DNA from 2 places in the Neobacillus sp. NPDC058068 genome. Region 2 is predicted to be linked to the other one. Evidence: riboswitches for the same ligand, from Rfam matches in the RefSeq annotation. Region 2 holds a riboswitch; the other holds the start of a gene.
What was found. A riboswitch is a leader RNA that binds a small molecule or an ion and turns the genes downstream of it on or off. The one in region 2 is predicted to bind fluoride.
Positions count from the first base shown of each region.

Region 1 (10,412 bases), on a different contig from region 2:
CTGCTGCCATTTGTCCTATTAATTCTAGGCTGGATAACCTTTTCAATTCCTTCTCATATTTCTTTTTTCCCGTAATGTTTTTACAAAGACAACAGATCCCCTCATCAAACGGGTAAGCTACTATTTCGTGCCAATATTCGTCTGAGGCTGAACATATTTCGAATTGGACGGGTATCCGCTCTATCATCGCCCGATGAAATTCTTTATATAAGACCGTATCAACCGCTTTCGGGAAGACGTTCCATATATTCTTGCCTAAAACATCTTTTGTGTTTTTTATTGGTGGTAAATGTTGATGTTTATTTATGTAAATAAATTTCCATTCTTTATTCAAAGCAAAGAAACCATCCGTAATACTTTCAATGACACTTGTAACTTTTTCGTTAGCAGCAGCTAGTTCCCTTGTTCGCTCTTCCACCATGTACTCAAGTCGGTCCATATATTGCAGGTTTGAAAATGTAGGGGCTGTGGCATCAACAATAGATTTTGCCAGTTTAATCTGGGATTCAAGGTAATGGAGATCTTTTCCCTGTAATTTGACATCAGCAATTACTCCTAAAACTTCTCCCATTGAAACCAATGGTATCATAAGTAGACCCTTAATCTTGAAGCTCCGACAAAAATCATGGTCTAGTCTTTCATTTGTGAATACATCTGGGATGGTAATTACATTCTTTGTATGAATAACCTCTTGGATCATCGCTTCATAGCTTTTGGCTTTATGGATCTCCATCCAATCTGCTTCTGTCCAATCACTATCTTTACTTAACTTTGTTGAGCTAATTGAGTTTTTGTCTAGCGGATCTAGGAGGTGGACAGCTAAATTGTTGCTTTCTAAAGTCTTTCTTAAGTAGTAAAAACATTTATCAAGGCTTTCCTGTATCGAGGAACACTTCGATAAATCACTTGTAACATCAAGTAACAACTGCTTTTCAGCAATAAGGTTTTCCTTTTGTATTAAATTTTTCGCGTTTTGTATTGCGACTGCAGCCATATTCACATAAGCTTCGACACTTTGAATTTCTGATTCTGTTAGATTCATTGGAGTTCCATAATCAAATAAAAAAACTAGACCAAATAACTCTTGTTCAACTGAGATAGGGAGAGCTAATAAGGATTTAATTTTAAAGGCCGCGACTGATCTCGGATCCGGCCGATTATCCTTAGAAGTATCAGGGATGTAGATGGTTTTTTTGGTTTCTATAACTTCTCTTGCCAATAAATCTTGTACAGGTTCAATTACCTGCATATCAAGCGTCATACCATTTATGATATCCGGTTTTCCTGCAAATCCTCTGAACGTTCCATCTTCCTGGGGTAAATAAATACCAACAGCATTACATTGAACAATTTCTTCAGATATGGCCGTTGTTACATGCTGTAAAACTTCTCGTAGTTCTAACTTTGTATTTATTATTTTTGTTATATTCGCAAGGCGAGAATATCTCGTCTGTTCCCTTAACATTTACACGGTCTCCAATCATAGAGGATAATACAACTAACATTATAAATTCCCGTTAATAATTATGGCCTATATGTTATTTTCAAGTTTAATTCATGTCCTCTATTCTCCTCTTATTTTACATATTTTGCATTAATTTAATATAAGGAATAAAGAATTTCATGAAAAGATACTAAACTATTAAATATATAAAAAAAGAGACTCAAAGGCAAGGGGTTCAGACATCACAAGCAATTCTAGTTATTTTCAAAAGACTTTCTTCTATTATTTCTTCTAATAACTCCTGTAACGGGAAGCTGACTCCAGGAATGACCGTAGGCTAGTGAGTATTTTATTTCAACACCTTTTTCAAGAAGTCCAGCTTCTCTTTCGCATTATCTTTCGTGACAATATCGACACCGCTATCAATGTTCCTTTTGATCGTTTCTCCCTTTGTCACCTTTAATGCAGCTTGAACGCTTAAATATCCCATATCATAAGGGTTTTGCGCTACTGTACCGGTTATTGTACCTTTTTCTACTAACTCAAGCATTTTGCTTATTCCATCTGCTCCTGTGACGGGAATGGAAAGGCCTTGTTCTTGAAGATCCTTAATTACAGGAATGGCAAGATAATCAGTTGAGGTAACAATACCTTTAAGATCTGGATGCTTCTGCAAAATGGTTTCCATTACCTTGGTCACTTTTTGATTTTGGTTCTTATCATTAATTGATATTTTTATACTTTCTGCCGCTATGTTGATCCCTGCAGCTTCTAAACTGGCTTTAGCACCTTTTATCCGTTCTTTTTCCACTGGTGATTCTCTACCGATAAGGGCCACTTTATCTCCGGGATGCAGCATTGAGGCCATCAATGCCCCTGCTTTTCGCCCTAAATCTAGGTTATTGGTACCAATATATGCCGTTTTTTTTACCGTAAGCTCATCTGTATCAATCATCAATACGGGAATGTTTCTTCTAACAAACTCTTCTAATTTAGGAATGATATCAGATGAAATGTCCGGAGAGACTACTAGTACATCAGGATGTTCTTCAAGAACATTATCTAATATCTTGATTTGTTCTTCGCTTGTTCCATTTCTTGATGCCATAACCTTACCATCTATCCCAAAATCTAAGCATCCCTGCTCAATACCTGCGCGAATAATCTCCCAATACTCATTGTCCAAGGTTCTTAATACAAATACGGCTTCTGGCTTTTTATCGACAAGTTGTTTATAGCTAAAAACAATTAAAATTGCAGAAATAATAGTAAGAGTAAGAAGAAATAGCTTGCTCCTATTTAACATGCAAACCTTCCTTTTCTATTTTGATGTTCCTTAGTTTGGTTTGAAACGAATGAAAAAGGTTGTCCCTTCGTCTCCCGTTTCGATGTCAATATCTGCCTGATGGCGTTCAGCTACACTATAGCAGATCGCGAGGCCCAATCCTGTTCCATGTTCCTTCGTTGTGAAGAACGGTGTTCCGATTTTTTCCAAAACCTCTGGGCTAATCCCTTTCCCCTGATCTTTTATTTCCAAAATGACTGCTTGTTTTTCTGCATATGTTTTTATCGTAAGCTGCCCTCCAGACGACATAGAATCAAGACCATTTAAGACAATATTTAAGATTAATTGGCGAATTTCTTTTTCATCTACGGAGAGGTCGGGGCAATCATGTAAATCGAGCACAGCTTGTTTTCTTGAACGTAAGGCTTCAGCTTGAATAAGCGGAAATAATGCCTCAATTATCGTATTTATGTTTTGGATTTTTTTATAGCTTACCTTATTTTTAGCCAAATTAAGAAATTCAGTAATAATAGAATTTGCCCTGCTTAATTCGTCCAACATGAGGTCAACAATTTCTTTTGGCAATCCATCACGGTTGCCTCTTGCCACCTGCAAAAATCCATAAACGGTGGTCATCGGGTTGCGAATTTCGTGGGCAATCCCTGCAGCCATCTCGCCAATTAAATTCAATCGATCCAGTCGTGACATTTCCTGATTTAATTGCTGTTTTTTAACTTCTTCCATCTGCTTTCTTTCCGTCACATCACGAATGGTACAAATAAAAATTTGTTGACCCTCTACTGCCGTCTCACCAATCTGGATATCCGCAGGAAACGCGCTTTCATCCTTCCTTAATGCAACCGCTTCGATCACACCACCCAGAAATGGATTGATTAAGGAAAAGAACAAATCCGGAGGGTGATTTCCATCGTCTCCCTTCACATGTAGAAAAAGATTGCTGATAGGCTGTCCGACTAATTCATTCAAACTATAGCCAAACATCGTTTTTACAGCTGGATTTACCGATAGGATACACCTTTGACCGTCAAAGGTAACAATGGTATCGAGTAACGTTTCACTAATTACCTTTGCTAACGCTTCTGTCCTCTGCAAATCCAAGGTTGTCTCATCTAACTTTTTATTCACTTCATTTAATTCCGCAGAAAGCTGTATCTCACTCTTGCTAATTTCCTCTTTATGTTTTTGATAGATTTCTACAAATTTCTCTATCTTTTGTTTCAATGCTTCAGGTTGAAATGGTTTAAAGATATAATCAATTGCCCCTACGGAGTAACCGCGTTGAACATGTTCCATATCTTGACTGATAGCTGTTATGAAAATAATCGGAGTATGCTTTGTTTTTTCTCTGGCCTTAATTAGTTTAGCTGTTTCAAAGCCATTTAGTCCCGGCATTTGTACGTCTAGTAAAATAACAGCAAATTCTTGTTTAAGCAGACTTTTCAGCGCCGCGTTTCCTGACGTAGCACTAACTAAGTTATAGTGCGGAGCTGAGAGGACCGCTTCCAATGCCAGTAGATTCTCAGGATGATTATCCACCATTAAAATATTAACTTTTTGAGTAGTGGTGCTATTTAAATTTACGGTATAGTCTTTCTGTTGTATTAAATTCTTCGTAACAGTTTCCATAACTTGTAAATCTAATCCCCTCTCTTTTTCCCAGCCCTAGAAATCCTGATAAACTCAAGGACTCATAGAGGAGCCGATGGACATCATTTTGCAAATCCTTATTAAAATAAATGAGGACATTCCGACAAATAATTAGATCAAACTCATGAAATGAAGAGTCTGTTACTAAATTATGCTCAGCAAACACCACGTTTTTTTGGAGATCAGGGTGAAAAACAACTTGGTCGAAAGCCACCTTGTAATACTCTGAAAAAGCCCTCGTCCCGCCAGCTAATAAATAATTTTTGGTGTAGAGCTGCATATTTTCTAAAGAAAAAGTAGCTTTCTTCGCCTTTTCCAATACATTTGTGTTTATATCAGTGGCATAAATTTTCGTCTTTTCATATAGGCCCTCTTCCTGTAACAATATGGCCATTGAATACACTTCTTCCCCAGTTGAACAGCCCACATGCCAAATTCGAATTTCAGGATAATCTCTTATTAATGGAATGAGATTTGTTCGCAGGCACTTAAAAAAGTAAGGATCACGAAACATTTCCGTTACATTTATAGAAAAATCAGAAAATAGACCATTCATAACATTCGAATCACGCAATATTTTTTCTTGCAAAGCAGAAATACTTGGTAGATTCTCTTTTTGCACACGTTGCCAAATTCTTCTTTGAATGAAGGGGCGGGCATAATTTCGAAAATCATAGCCGTAAAAGCGGTAAATCGCTTCAAGAAGCAGATCAATTTCAATCGTTTCTACCACTTGGCTCGGTGTTTGCTTTTGTAGGTTTTCTTTTTTTTGAATCGTAATCACTTATCCTTCCTTTTTATACAACCATACATGCATAAGCGAGAATAACTGATCTAAGTTTAGCGGCTTACTGATATAGTCCGTTGCTCCTGCATTTAAACATTCTTCGCGACTGTGTTTCATCGCCTTAGCTGTAAGGGCAATAATCGGTAAGGTTGTAAATTTAGACCTGCTCCGAATTGCCCGTATTGCCTCAAATCCATCCATTTCGGGCATCATAATATCCATTAAAATGATATCTGTATCTGAATTTTCTTCTAAGATATCAATCCCTTCGCGGCCATTTTCTGCTACAAGAATTTCCATTTCATATTTCTCTAAGGCAATCGTAAGTGCATAAACATTTCGGATATCATCATCGACAATGAGGACCTTTTTATTTTTTAGCGATGAGGTTCCGATTTGTTTATTACTACTATCTTCTTCATCCTTTGTGTTAGGAACTTCTGGTGTATCATGTTCAGTCTCGAGGCCTGCCGAAGCTTCCTTAATATAAGCTTTTACCTCTTTCTGCTCGTTTACTTGATCGTAAGGCAGATATAAAGTAAAGGTGCTGCCCTTTCCTACTTGACTCGTTAACTCAATAAACCCGCCTAATAAATAAGCTATTTCTCGGCAAATAGATAATCCTAGTCCTGTACCCCCATATTTTCGACTTGTCGTTCCATCCGCTTGTTTAAAGGCATCAAATACCGTTCCATGATTTTCTCTAGCTATGCCAATACCTGTATCAATCACAGAGAAGGCAAGCATAGATTCTCCGTGTAAACGCTGCTGCCGGGAAGTTTCTTTTATTACCTTCCGAACAAGTAGTGAAACACTGCCGCTTTCAGTGAATTTAAAGGCATTTGAAAGCAGATTTTTTAAAATTTGCAGCAAACGATGTTCATCCGTATAGAAAATTGATGGTAAATCAGGTGCGACTTGAACGATTAATTGAATATTTTTCTTATTGGCTAGCAGTGAAAATTGCTGTTTGATGGAATCTTCTACATTATGTAAATCTACTTCTCTATGAATCACTTCTAGTTTACCTGATTCTACCTTTGCTAAATCGAGAATATCATTGATTAAATGTAATAAATCATTTCCAGATGAATAAATTGTGCGAACATACTCTGCTTGTTTAGCTGTCAGATTGCCCTCACCGTTTTCGGAAAGGATTTGTGCTAAAATGAGTAAACTATTAAGTGGTGTTCTTAACTCATGGGACATATTAGCAAGAAATTCTGATTTATATTGGGAGCTGATTTCTAATTGTTGCGCTTTTTCTTCTAGTTCCTCTCTTACTTTCTCCAGCTCTTCTTTTTTTAGGACGGAGGCTGCAAATTGCTCCTCCAGTTGTTCATTTGTCGTCCTTAGTTCTTCTTGCTGTAATTGCAGTTCTTCAGATTGAGCTTGAAGTTCTTCTGTTAAGGTTTGTGATTCTTGTAATAATCTTTCCGCCTTCATGTGATTTAACATACTTTTTAGCGTAATTCCTGTAGTAGGAATCACTTCTTCAAGGAGCAGGATTTGGGAAGGACTGAACGCTTCAAAGGAGGCAATTTCGATAACAGCCAGTACCTCATCTTCATTTTGTATCGGTAAAATAATAATATTTTTCGGTGACGCTCCTCCCATACCGGACTGTATTTTTATATAATTATCGGGAACATGATTTAGGAAGATGGGCTTTTTCTCAAGTGCACATTGCCCAATTAGACCCTCTCCTATCCGAAAGGATTCAAAGTCCCTATTTTGATTAAAAAATGCGTAAGCAGCGATTTTTTTCAAATACTGCTCGTTCCCTTTTCCTGTCTTTATATAAAACACACCATTACTAGCTCCTACCATAGGTACAAGCTTTAATATGAACAATTCTGCCAGCATTTTCACATCTTTAGCTTCCGGATACATCGCTAGTAATTCAGCAATTTTTGTTTTAAGCCAGCTGTGCTCCTCTGCTTCTTCTATTAATTGTTTCTCTCGTTTGCTATGTTCCTCTAGCTCTGAAACCATTTTGTTAAAAGCAGCGGCGATAGCACCAATTTCATCTTTAGAGAAAATCTCAATCCGCGGCAGAGCATTGGTGCCGCTATTGGTCACACTTTTCATGACAGTCGTTACCTGGTTGAGATTCTTTGTCATCCCCCTAATGATCCAAATGATAATTCCTATTCCTAAACTCAAACAGATGGCAAGATACACATAAATTGTCGTAACAGCCCAATGGTAGGTGTCTCGGGATCGATAAAGTTCATTTTTCATCTCTTGTTCTTGCAATCCGCGGAGAAGTTCCGCATTTTGAAGCATTCTTTCCCTGGTGAGCTTCAAATCGTTCAACATCTCTGGTTGGATTACCACTTTAGGATCGATTTTTTTAATAGCAATTACTTGCTGTACTTTAGTTAGATAAGATTCCCGGAGTACTTTATATTTTGCAATAAATTCATGAGTCTTTTCTTTACTATCTATCCTTTCAAGTGACTCCATCGCTTGGTTGATATTGATGTTCGAGTCTTCCAAAGCATTAATGGAAGTATCAATCGTTTCATTTGATTGATTGAGGATAATCCCATTCAACTCTCGGGCAATATTAACTGTCTCGTATTTAATCGTTGAAGCCATATTGATTCGTTCATATTTATCGGAAATAACTACATCGATATTCACCAAAGATTGTTCCAGCATATTCATTAAAATAATGACACAGATTGAAATTAAAACGATTATTGATCCTGTGCTCATATAGAGCTTTGTTCTAAATTTCATACAGCCTCCTACCATGTTGTCCCTTTATATTAATGTTTCAACGATTGTTTATAGTTTCACAATATTCAGATATCAAAAAACATAATAAACCCTTTAATTGTTAGACTAAAAAACAACCTTTTTACGACAAATTATAGCACATTTTACAAAACACTAAACAAAATTTTTTTTACAAAAATAAGGCCAGTCACCGCTACTTACCGTAGCAAGGACTGACCCCAAATTTAATTAATAGACCTTTTTCGAGATAAATAACCCGCTAAAATTGATATTTTCCCACCTAAAAAACAAACTTCTACCAGAAATAATGACTTCTCTGATAGAAGTCATTAGCCTTAAGGCGGTTTTGGCGAATTCCATCGCCTATTTAATTTAGAAATAATTTATTTAAATAAACGATTCAAATTGGCCATTTCAATGGCGGATACAGCCGCATCGTAGCCTTTGTTACCAGATTTTGTCCCAGAGCGCTCAATCGCTTGCTCAATCGTTTCTGTTGTTACAATACCGAACATAACTGGCACACCAGTTGTTAAGCCCACATTGGCAATCCCTTTAGCTGCTTCATTACATACGTAATCGTAATGAGTAGTTGATCCGCGAATGACGGTACCTAATCCGATAATTGCATCATACTTTTTTGTTTCCGCCATCTTCTTCGCGATGAATGGCACCTCGAACGCACCTGGCACCCATGCGATATCAATAGCTTCTTCAGACACACCATGACGTTTCAAGCCATCCATTGCACCACCCAACAATTTAGATGTTAAAAACTCATTAAATCTTCCTACCACTATACCAATTTTTAAATCTGTTCCGATTAATTGTGCTTCAAATACTTGTCCCATTTGTCATCTCTCCTATGCTAAAATATGATTCATTTTTATTTTTTTTGTCATTAAATAATGTTTATTTTCTGCTACGGCATCAATTTCCAGCGGCACGCGCTCGACCACTTCAATGCCATATTTCATTAAGCCTTCCATTTTTTCAGGATTGTTTGTCATCAAACGCACCTTCGTAATCCCTAAATCGCGCAGCATTTGTGCGGATAAACCATAATCACGCATTTCTGCTGGGAATCCTAATTTCTCGTTTGCTTCAACCGTATCATAACCCTGCTCTTGCAGCTCATAGGCCTTTAATTTATTTAGCAAACCGATATCTCTGCCTTCCTGTTCCATGTAGAGGACAACACCTCGGCCCGCTTCTTCAATCATTTCTAATGAAAGATGCAATTGCGGCCCACAATCACAGCGTTTTGAATGAAAAACATCACCTGTCAAACACTCAGAATGGATTCGTACAAGCGGTGCCTCATCTTCTTTAAGCAGATCCCCCTTCACGATCGCTACATGCTCTTTCCCGTCTAGATGATTGGAATAGCCAATCATCTGAAATTCGCCAAATGATGTTGGCAGCTTCACTGATGCCTCACGTTTCACTAACTGCTCATGTTGATAACGATAGCGGATTAAATCGGCAATCGTCACCAGTTTCAACTCATACGTTTCAGCAAATTTCATTAGTTCCGGCACCCTTGCCATTTCACCGTTATCACTCATAATTTCGCAAATGACCCCGGCAGGTTGAGCTCCGCAAAGTTTCGCAAAATCAACCGCTGCCTCCGTATGTCCATTTCGCTCAAGTACACCATTTTCCTTGGCTACAAGCGGAAACACATGACCAGGCCGGCGAAAATCTGAGCTGATTACGTTTGGATCTAACAGTTGTAAAATCGTTTCAGAACGCTCAAATGCACTAATACCAGTCGTTGTATCTTTGTAATCAATACTAACCGTAAAAGCCGTTTGATGGTTATCTGTATTGTGCTGGACCATCGGATGTAAATCGAGACGTGCCGCTAATTCCTTCGTTATGGGCGTACAGATTAAACCGCGGCCATGTGTAGCCATAAAGTTTATATTCTCCGGTGTTGCATAATCCGCCAGCACCAAGAAATCTCCTTCATTTTCACGGTTCTCATCATCGACCACGATAATAATTTTACCTTTTTTCAAATCTTCAATTGCTTCTTCAATGGTATGAAACACAGTCAAAACACCGCCTTTTCTAAAATCCATTTTGTCGTAAAAAATCCATCGTAATCGGCGAACTCTCTTGCTTGCGCTCCAATTGATGAATAACATATTTTCCAAGCATGTCATTTTCAATATTCACGACATCATGTTCTCTTTTAATCCCTAGTATCGTTTCACTAAACGTGAGGGGAATAAGCGAAACAGTCAGCTGTCTAGGCTGCACATCAAAAATCGTTAAACTGATTCCATCAATCGCTATCGAACCTTTCAGTACGCAATATTTACTCAGTTCTTCTTTGATGCCAATATCAACATATACCGCATTTTCAAGCTTCCTTTTTCGTAAAATGACACCTGTTCCATCCACATGCCCTGAAACGAAATGACCACCAAACCGGCCATTTGCCGGCATCGCCCGTTCCAGGTTGACCACAT
Region 1 covers NZ_JBHVSI010000014.1:111,362-121,773, forward strand. The annotation lists gene ACFVSW_RS17345 (GAF domain-containing protein) at 1-1,465, opposite strand, end outside; gene ACFVSW_RS17350 (sugar ABC transporter substrate-binding protein) at 1,794-2,750, opposite strand; gene ACFVSW_RS17355 (ATP-binding response regulator) at 2,781-4,376, opposite strand; gene ACFVSW_RS17360 (CheR family methyltransferase) at 4,318-5,172, opposite strand; gene ACFVSW_RS17365 (response regulator) at 5,182-7,932, opposite strand; fluoride riboswitch at 8,246-8,305, opposite strand; gene ribH (6,7-dimethyl-8-ribityllumazine synthase) at 8,316-8,783, opposite strand; gene ACFVSW_RS17375 (bifunctional 3,4-dihydroxy-2-butanone-4-phosphate synthase/GTP cyclohydrolase II) at 8,796-9,989, opposite strand; gene ribE (riboflavin synthase) at 10,009-10,412, opposite strand, start outside.
Region 1: linked by a shared signal. The riboswitch ahead of ACFVSW_RS17365 (response regulator) and the one ahead of crcB (fluoride efflux transporter CrcB) in region 2 are both predicted to bind fluoride.

Region 2 (10,412 bases):
TGCCGGGATTTTCCCGCTTGAAGGGATGGCCAATTGGTTGCAAGCAGTCGCGAAGATTATTCCAATGTATTATGCAGGGGATGCCTTAAAGGGCGTCATGTATAAGGGTGCCAGCTTCAGCGAAATCAGCGGCGATCTCCTCGCATTAGTTATTTTCGCAGCCATCTTCATCTTGCTGAATATTATCTCCTTGAAAAAATATCGTACCTTATAGAAAAAAGAGGGAATGTTACCATTCCCTCTTTCATTATTTTATCGGATTGTTTTTAATGCTCCGCTCCATGCTACTACTTCACCAAGCATTGCATTTACATTTGTTAAGTGCAATTCTGCTGGTTTGAAGACACTGCCATTTTCAAAATCTGTAAATAAAGACAATGTTGGATGTGTGCGAACGTCAGCTACTTTCAATTCTCCTAAGATCCCACGTAAATGTTCAGCTGCACGGGCACCGCCTGTTGAACCATAGCTGACAATTCCAGCAGCTTTGTCATTCCATGCTTCACGTGCAAAGTCAAGAGCATTTTTTAATGCGCCTGTGATGCTGTGGTTGTATTCTTGAACAACGAATACGAATCCATCTAAGCTTGCTAGTTTTTCGTTCCAAGCAGCGATGCCTGGTTCTGAACCATCAGTTGTACCTAAGAATGGTAAATTAAAGTCTGCAATATCAACGATTTCGTAATTTGCATCTCCGCGCTTGTCAGCAATTCCTTTTACCCATTCTCCAACTTGTGGGCTTACACGTCCTTGACGTGTGCTTCCTAAAATAATACCAATGTTTAATTTTGTCATTTTCGTTTCCTCCTCTTGTGTTTTACCAAATAATTTATCTAAAAAACCCATAGATAACAGCATCTCCTCAAAACCAAAATTCTCAATTTCATTTATTACAAATTAAAATATTTTTAATTCGAGATAATAATATTACTTTATTCTCCACTTGTCAATAATTTTAATCCAAATTCACAACATTTTTCGACCAGTCAGCGACACCAAATAGTGTTTTAAGGGAAGGGAACCTAGCTTTAAAAAAATCATTTTACCCCTTGATTATTAAAGTTAATTTGATTAATATCTAATTAGATAAATATGAAAGCAGGTGGATTAACGAATGCAGTTAAACAAAATTGTTGAATTCCATAAAGCATTAGGTGATCTGACACGGATTCGGATTATCGCCTTGCTAAAGCAAGGTCCTTTGAATGGGCAAGCGATTGCCGAGACGTTAGGGCTTAAACCGCCAACGATTACACACCATATGACGAAGCTGCGTGAGGTTGGACTTATAAAAGAACGCCGAGATAAAAATACGATCTATTTTTCTCTTAATACAAAAATATTGGAAATGAGTGCTAAAGGCATTTTATCTGTTGGAACAGGAGGCGATGCAAAAATGGAAATGTCGGTTACTGAAGAGGAACGTTCAGCTATCATCAAAAATTTCTTCACAAAAGATGGGAAACTGAAAAACTACCCTGCACAAAGAAAGAAAAAGCTTGTTGTACTAGCCCATATGATCAAAGGATTAGAATTCGGGAAAGTTTACCAAGAGAAAGAGATCAATGAATATTTAAAGCAATATCATGAGGATTATGCAACATTAAGACGCGAACTTATTATGTGCCAATATATGTACCGAGAAAACAATCAATATGAATTAAATCCGGTTGAGTTATGGTGGTTGAGTTAAAGGGTGTTTGCCGGCACCCGTATTTTTTTGCACAACTAATTAGATGAATGTGAAATTAGATATATGTAAAAGAAGGTGATTGATATGGGTATTTCATTTTTAAAGGAAGAAAAACAATATCTGAGGCTATTTTTAGCTGGAATTGTGAATGGGATTGGCGACCGCTTTAGTTCCGTAGCTGTGTTAGCTATGCTTCTGCATTTAACAGGGTCAGGCTTGGCGGTGGGAACGACTCTAGCCATTCGGCTGGTACCTTCATTATTTTTTGGTCCAATAGTGGGAAGGCTGGTAGATCGATTTTCGCGAAAGACAATATTAATCACAACTGACCTTATAAGAGTTGTGGTTGCCTTATCTTTCCTATTCGTTCACAGTAAGGAGGATCTCTGGATTGTCTATTGTAGTTCGTTTATTTTAGCTTCAGGAGAAGCTATTTATGGACCTGCAAGAAAATCGGGGATTGCTGGTCTCGTGAGCAAAGAGCATCTTGTGAAAGTGAATAGTTTGGAGCAAGTAATGGTCGGGATTGTTTTAATCATTGGAGCCATTTCAGGTGGCATCGTTTCATCTATTTTTGGGGCTGGTGTGACATTTTGGTTAAATGCAGTTTCATTTTTAGGAGCTGGAGCCATCATCTCGACTATTACGTTTCCCAAAAATAAAAACATGGAAAAAGTAGATGAGTCTAATAAGGGAAATCCAATCTCAACCTTCAAAAAGGTAATCTTGATGTCTGTTCCTGTTCAAATTCTTCTTTTATGTGAGATATTAATTGCTTCTATGAATGGAATTGATAATGTTCTAATCAGCGTCTATGCGATTAATGAGTTTCAGCTTGGAGATGTTGGGGTAGGTCTTTTCTATGGTGCATTAGGGATTGGTTTAATGTTAAGCTTTTCAGTCGCCAATCAACTACGAAAAAATTTCCTTGTTACAGGTTTAGTATGTCTATTACTTGAAGGGGTATTTCTCGTCTTATTAAGCCGAACACATTTAGTGGTTTTCGCACTTCTTATATTTTGTGGTGCTGCGTTTATGTCCGGGATTGGAAATGCGTGCTTTGACACCACTCTCATGAAGGAAATTCCCGAGGAGCATCAAGGAACCATGTTTGGGCTCCTGGCAACAATCTCAAACACTATTTTGGGAATGTCTATGTTTCTATCCGGATCCGCACTACAATACCTCACACCTCGTTCCTTGGGTCTGCTTGGAGGTATTGCCTATATTCTTGTTGCCATTTTCCTAATGGTAACCATTTCAACCAAATCATATCGAAAGAGAGGTACCATTTGAATGGTACCTCTCTTCCCCTTTTTAAAGAATGCACACTTGGTTATGGGTTGTCTTATTCTCCTGTTTCACCAAACCGTTTGATTCTATCTCCTATTTCATCACGGACACGCTGAAAGAAGGCCCATTTTTCCTCATCTGTTCCTTGTGCTTTTGCTGGGTCATCAAATCCCCAATGCACTCGTTTTACCTTTGGTGGGGTAATTGGGCATTTGTCAGCAGCGTCACCACATAGCGTGACAACTAAATTTGCATTGTTTAAATAATCTGCATCGATAATATCAGAAGTATGATTGGAAATATCGACTCCAGCTTCTTTCATCGCTTTTACAGCATTGGGGTTTAGCCCGTGTGCTTCAATACCCGCACTGCGTACTTCCCACTCATCACCTAAATAGTTCTTTGCCCATCCTTCTGCCATTTGGCTGCGACATGAGTTTCCTGTGCATAGGAAATAAATTGTTTTTTTAGACATGTTGCTCGCTCCTTTTTGTAGCCGATAGGAAAGTATTACTTTCCTATCAGGCATAAGTGCAACTACGCCTCTGACTTCGCCCTAACGGGCTCGCCAATCGGCGAGTTTTCTTTATCGTCTAGTAATTTATAAATGATTGCCGCGCACATGGCCCCTAAAATAGTTGCAATAATATACACCCATAAATGTTGAAGTGTTCCTGATACGATCGCTGGACCAATCGATCTTGCTGGATTCATCGAGGCACCACTAATCGGTCCACCAAACATCGCTTCTAACCCCACTGTTGCCCCAATTGCTATTCCTGCAAAGGATTTTGCTGCTTTACCATGAACAGCAGCTCCAAAAATAACAAACATTAAGAAAAATGTAAGGATGAATTCTAAAACAAACGATTGTGCCCATGTACCATTTGGCAGCGTAGCACCTAAAGACGCCACATTTCCAAATAAAGAAAATAAGGTGAGACTAGCTGCAATCCCTGCAATAATTTGTGTAAAAATATAATAAACGGCTTCCTTTTTAGTAATATCCTTATGAATTAAAAATCCAATGGTAACTGCAGGGTTAAAATGGGCACCTGAGATGTGACCAAACGTGTAAATTAATGCCATTACGACCAGCCCGAATGTAATGGCTACGCCAACATGTGTTAAACTATTCGTCATAGTATCTATTACTACTGCACCAGTCCCGGCAAAAACAAGAAAATAGGTTCCTAAAAATTCACTAATAATCTTTTCTTTCATTGTTTTAATCCCCTTGATGAAGAAATTCCTGATGCAAAACAAGATCTACCTATCCCTCGTACATCTTGACTAAAAAAGTATTACAAGCGTTTAACAGTCGCAACGTATAAATGAAATCTCATCCAAATGGTCAATAATAGCCTGAATATACGGTTGTTGCCTTTCATTTAATCGATAATGCTTCCATGTTCCTGCTGATCTTTCGACAATAATTCCAGCTTCTTTTAACTTTTTCAATTGTTGACTGACAGCAGGTTGGGAAATATTTAAAACATCAACAAAATCACAAGCACATACTTCCCCTTTTTTTAGACAAGCCAAGAGCTTTAAACGATTAGGGTCACTCACAGCTTTTAACTGTTTCGCCATCAATTCAAGATTCTTCAAAAAAGATTCCCTCCCTGCTATATAACGATTTGCTTATATAATATTCCACTTATATATTGATTGCAAGTTGTATTTTATTAATTTTTTGTAAAACAATTGCTGCTTTGAAATAAAGTTTGTCACTAAAACCTCACAAGCCAGCGTTTTACGATAAATAAAAAGAATCCATTATATTGATCAAAATAGATTCTTCTCTAGCTAATTTAAGTTTCAGTTGAATAAAAGTTGCTCATCAGTCGATATCTGTAACAGATTAACTATGCAAATCGCACACCCAGCATCCCTGTGACCAATCCAACAATCGTGCCAACCACACACACCCCAAGCCAAACTTTCCTGCTCCGTGCTCCTTTCAAAAAACACCATCCTGCAATGGCAAGTAAAATGCCTTCAATCAAAAACCACGGTTCGAAAATGACCATATCCCAGACCACGTACATATCATCGTGGATATCAAATGTCCCATTCTCCAAGCCAATCACACTTGCGATTTGCAAGCCACGATAGATAATGCCAAAAATGCCATGAGCAGTGGCTATCGAACACCCTAACACAGTTACGGAAAGCAACAATAAGCGCAGAATTTTACTTTTGCCTAAATAAATGAAACCAAGACCTACGAGTCCCGCAACAATAAAGATTGGTAACGAGATCCAATTAATTAGTTCAAACTGTGAAGATGCAGCCACTCCGGGTTTTAGTAGGGACACCCCTATTCTTCCGCCTAAAGCCCAATATAGGTGTGGCAGCATATAGGCAATGGACCATACAAAAACAGCGCCCCCAGCCCAAACGGTTGATTTTGATTGCGATGGTTTCGACGACAGATTCGAATTCACTAACGATCACCTCCACAGTGTCCTAGGACCCTTTGTGTAAGACTAGTACTTAAGGACGTTAATCCTTATTCAGGGTATGCGCCCTAAAATGATATAACTATGAAGCTCTTATTATTATATAATTCACCAAAATAAAATATTTCTTCGTTCGGTCAACGAATTGATGGCCCAGGCCCGATAACTATTAATTACCCTTAATTTATTTGTTTCTCTCCACCAACTCTAAAATAATTCCCTCTGGTCCACGACAGTAGCATAACTTATAACTAAATTCGCTAAAAACAGAAAATATCCTTCTTCAACAAACTGGCCCGATTGCTGATTAACACTCCGAATAATGAATAAAATAAAAATGCCCCCTATTTAAAAATAGAGGACATCAGTAAAGAACTTTTTTATAAAGTAAAGAACTTATTTAACATTTAATACTAAAAATAATTAATATTATACGTAGGTTTAAGGACTCCGTTCGAATATCGCTTCATGCCAACTAATTCCAAATTTACACGAGGTTTAACACTGCCAAATAGAGGTATCCCCGTTCCAATCATTACAGGGTTAACTTTTAAGACTAATTGATCAATAAGCTTATGCTGAATTAATGAACCCGCCAGTTTACCTCCCCCACAGAGCCACAACTTTCCATCTTCCTTCATTTTGAGATCCTGTATAAAGCTAATCGCGTTATTTTTAATTAATTTCACTTCATCGTTTGATTCAAACTGCATGGTGTTGGAGAAAATATAATGCTTCAACTTATAAGGGCTAGGTTCACCCGGTTTAAGACCGAATTGAAAGCCGTATTCATATGTTTTTCCACCCATTAATACCGCATCATATTTCTGAATATCGGATATGAAATCTGTAACATGATCACCCTCGTGTAAAAATATAGAATTGTCAGCAACTCCATTCAAATCTGCAATAAAATTGTCAAGTGTAATTGCAATATGATAAATCAATTTCGCCATTCAGACATCACTCCTTTAAAAACGAATTGTCTAAATATTTCTATAAAACTCTTAAAATTTCCTTTAATTGAACAATACACCTGGAGTTTTAGGATAAAAAGACCCTATTAATACAGGGTTTTTAACAAACTTTATTATAAATTTTCAAACTTTATGACCTGGCATTTGGTTTATTGATTGAAATAATCTGTAAGTTAATTAAATTCCCCATATAATTAATTATAAAACATCTCCTAAAAGACTTCCTATCCAAGCAAAAAATACACCTAATAATACCGAAGCTGTAACGTAGAATAAAGCGTTTTTTGTTTTTCTTGACTGTAACATTTGTATAGTTTCATATCCAAAAGTTGAAAAGGTGGTATATGCTCCAAGAAAGCCTGTACCACACAAAAGCCAAGTCCACTCCGGAATAGCTTCTTTTAGATTTAAGATAGCAAGAAAACCAAGTAAAAACGAGCCGCTAATATTAATGATCCAAGTTCCGAAGGGGAAAACTCCGGAAGTCTTACTTGTGAACCATTTTCCAAGCAAAAACCTCGAAATTGCGCCAAAAATGCCTCCTAGTCCAACAAATATCATTATTATGATTTCCCCCTTGGTTTTCGTTTTATTTTAAAATCTAACGATACTAATTTCGTCCCTATTATGGCTAGTGTTATTCCCCCAAATATACTTATCGCCACATATAAAATGGCAATAAAATATTGCTGATCTTTAAGTAAATTCAGGGTTTCCACTGAAAATGTTGAGAAAGTGGTGAATGCACCTGTAAAACCTGTTCCTATAGCTAATATTAAATTGGGATTAATATTTTTTTGTTTTGCCGTAATGGTAAAAAACCATGCAAGAAATAAACAACCCATTAGGTTAATTACCAGGGTTCCTAACGGGAAACCTGACTGAGAAGGAATCGCTTTTCCAACCATGAAGCGAAAAATAGAACCAAAGAAGCCACCTAACCCAACTGCAATTACATTCATTCAAAAGACTCCTTACATAATTTTCTTTTAAAATAAAATAGACTCCTACCAGTATTAAGAATAACCACTGGTAGGAGTCATTAGTCACAAAGACGGTTGATGGCGAACTCCATCGCCTATTATAATAATGATTATATACAAAAAATCTAATTAATCAAGAAGGTTTTTTTAAAAGACCAATAGCAAAAAAGGAGCTTACTTTTTTAGGGCTGTGTTAAAAGTGAATGTTGATTTCCGTTCCAGGCGCTTCGCTTTCCGCGGGGCGGGCGGTGAGCCTCCTCGGCGCTAAAGCGCCTGCGGGGTCTCACCTGTCCCGCTACTCCCGCAGGAGTCTCGCGCCTTCCACTCCAATCAACATTGTACTCAAAATCAACAATGGTCTTTAACACAGCCTTTTTTAAAAAAATTACTCAACTTTTACTTTTATTCTATCTATAGCGTTGTAACCATAGCCCTTCCTGTTCCACGTTGGGTCCAATGGTTGAATATTCCCATTAGAATCCTTTGCTTTTGAAAGTATGGTGTATTCTCCCTTTTTTAGTGCTTCCCATTTATAATTCCAACGAACCCATGATTGTTTCTCTGATGAAGTGGTTAAGTGACAAGTATCCCAGGACTTACCTCCATCAATACTAATCTCTACATTTGCGATCTTCCCATTACCAGACCATGCAATCCCTTTAATTTCATAAACTCCTGTATGCAATAATTGCATATTTAATGGATATTGAATCGTTGAATTAACATTGAGTGTGGTAACGGGGAATTTTCCACTATCGTTTTCTTTGTTCGGATAGTAAACGTAATCAATTGCTTGAAAAGGTCCTTTATATTCCTTGTCAATCACTGTAATTTTTTTAATCCATTTTACAGATGCCATGGCATACCATCCAGGAACAATTAATCTTAGAGGAAATCCGTGCTTGAAGGGGATGGGTTGATTATTGTATTCGTAAGCAATAATAGTTTCTGGATCAATGGCTTTCTCAATGGGTAAGCTCCTTGAAAAATTAAATAGTTGGTTAGAATCAGGTCTTATTCCATTATCATAGCCTTCGAAAACAATTTCTTTTGCGGAATCATGTAATCCTGTGTACTGCAATAAGGTTCTTAAAGTTACGCCTTTCCAAATGCCTTGACTTATTGCTCCTTTTCCCCATTGCTCTCCAAATACTTTGGGTTTAAATAACTTTCGCTTATCACCAGCACATTCTAAAACCACTTTCATCGTTTTAGATGGCATTGAATATATTTCCTGTAATGAAAAAACTTTTGGGGTATGTACTAGTCCCTCAATTGGGAGAAGATAAAAGGATGAAGCAAAGTTGGGATAAGAAAAATGATTTCTTCTATAAAATAGTTTTTCAGTTACAATATCGCCGTTATAAAAATGTATCGGTGTTTCTTGATTTTCAGGAACTAACGTCTTTGAAATTAGGTAAGGTCTAACTTCGGGGGGATGGGAATATTTCATTTAGATACCTCCTTTAGATGGGGCTTCTAATTAATACGTATGTAGTTTATAAGTATTCATTCAAATTTCTATCTCCTTTATTTTTATTTCACACTAACTCTACAACAAAAGGAACATTTGTTCTAAAATATTTATAAAAAAACAACCTCACCCCATACATGAATGCAGGGGATTGCGGTTGTTTATTTTGGTCATCGACTATAGTGGTTGAAGATGTACTCAAATATAGCCCCACGTTAGCGTCGTAACCACAATTACCCAATCTTCTTATCATACTTCCGCTCGTCCGGAACAAACAGGATGCCAAGTTCGTAGTGGTCTCCTTCGTAGAGGGCACGTTGAACGAACCGAATCTCGCCATTTTTATCAAGGACCTCGAGCTTGCAATGGGCGCGGTTTTTTTCCAATGCTTCGTAAAGGGTGTTTTCATCCCTGACAAGCACACCATTGGCTTTGGCAATGATTTCCCCGACTTGGAGTCCCATTTTACTTGCTGGGGATTCGGGAATGATGCCAATAATCATCAAGCCTTGATTTTTTTTCGAAAAATAAAATGGGCTATTTTCGTCCTTAATTGACGCCATTAATGTTAAGGATTCACGCCCTATTACGGCAAGAGCTGCGATGACAATCGAAATTAGCGGATACCAATAACCTGCCACCGAGAGGATCGAGATAAAAACCCCGAGCATAATGACTTGCCGGCCATGAAGCTGTATCGCTTCTTTTGGGAGCATCCCTTTGATTTGCTGATGGAACCCGATTGCAAAAGGTACAAAAATCAGCGTGTACTCCTTCGCACCTATATGGAACAGCGGCCACCAATCGAATGGCAGCTGGAGCGTGTCACCCGGAATAAGCAGGAACAGCGGCAGCATCCAAAGGCGCTTCACTTCATGGACACCCACACTTTGACCGCGCTTGCTTTTTGCTAGTTTCGGTGATGTTCCATTGCTGCCATTTTTTAAAATCAGCACGCCTTCCGCAATTAGCAAAAGGCCAAGAACCACGACTACGGAAGGGTAAACCTTGTCACCAATCGCATCAAACGCCTTCGAAAAGAGCGGAATCGACCAGTTATTTTCTGCGATTAATATGATCGTGAAAAAAGCAGCCCCGACTGTGTATACAGGTGAGATCAGCCGGACATTTGTCGTCAATGACCATAAAAATGTGAATCCAGCGATTAATAGAATGGCAGCGAAAGGTACAGCGATACCGGCCGCGACAACAATAATCGAAAGAATAAACCCGCAAAGAAGTCCCAGCGGAAACAACTGCCGGAGTTCGTAATATGCATCATGGGCTCGAATATGAAAATCTTTCCGTTCCCGTTTTACCCTCATAACGCCTAAAATGGCCGCGAGGAAAACGAGATAGTATAAAACAGGATGAAGAAATAACTTGCCTGTCCCTTTAAGTAGCTCCACAAGCCATGTTTCCACCATTTCCTGCCACCTGCCTAATCAAAATTTCTAGTAAACTATTATGTAAAAGTCTCTAAAGCTTATTTTACCAAATTTAAACCATAAAACATATTGCTAGTTT
Region 2 covers NZ_JBHVSI010000015.1:139,000-149,411, reverse strand. The annotation lists gene ACFVSW_RS18220 (ABC transporter permease) at 1-214, shown strand, start outside; gene ACFVSW_RS18215 (NADPH-dependent FMN reductase) at 253-846, opposite strand; gene ACFVSW_RS18210 (DUF2087 domain-containing protein) at 1,115-1,693, shown strand; gene ACFVSW_RS18205 (MFS transporter) at 1,778-2,989, shown strand; gene arsC (arsenate reductase (thioredoxin)) at 3,042-3,461, opposite strand; gene ACFVSW_RS18195 (MIP/aquaporin family protein) at 3,524-4,210, opposite strand; gene ACFVSW_RS18190 (ArsR/SmtB family transcription factor) at 4,301-4,579, opposite strand; gene ACFVSW_RS18185 (DUF3995 domain-containing protein) at 4,855-5,436, opposite strand; gene ACFVSW_RS18180 (dihydrofolate reductase family protein) at 5,865-6,407, opposite strand; gene crcB (fluoride efflux transporter CrcB) at 6,627-6,989, opposite strand; gene crcB (fluoride efflux transporter CrcB) at 6,992-7,390, opposite strand; fluoride riboswitch at 7,455-7,516, opposite strand; gene ACFVSW_RS18165 (sulfite oxidase) at 7,797-8,864, opposite strand; gene ACFVSW_RS18160 (PDZ domain-containing protein) at 9,119-10,312, opposite strand.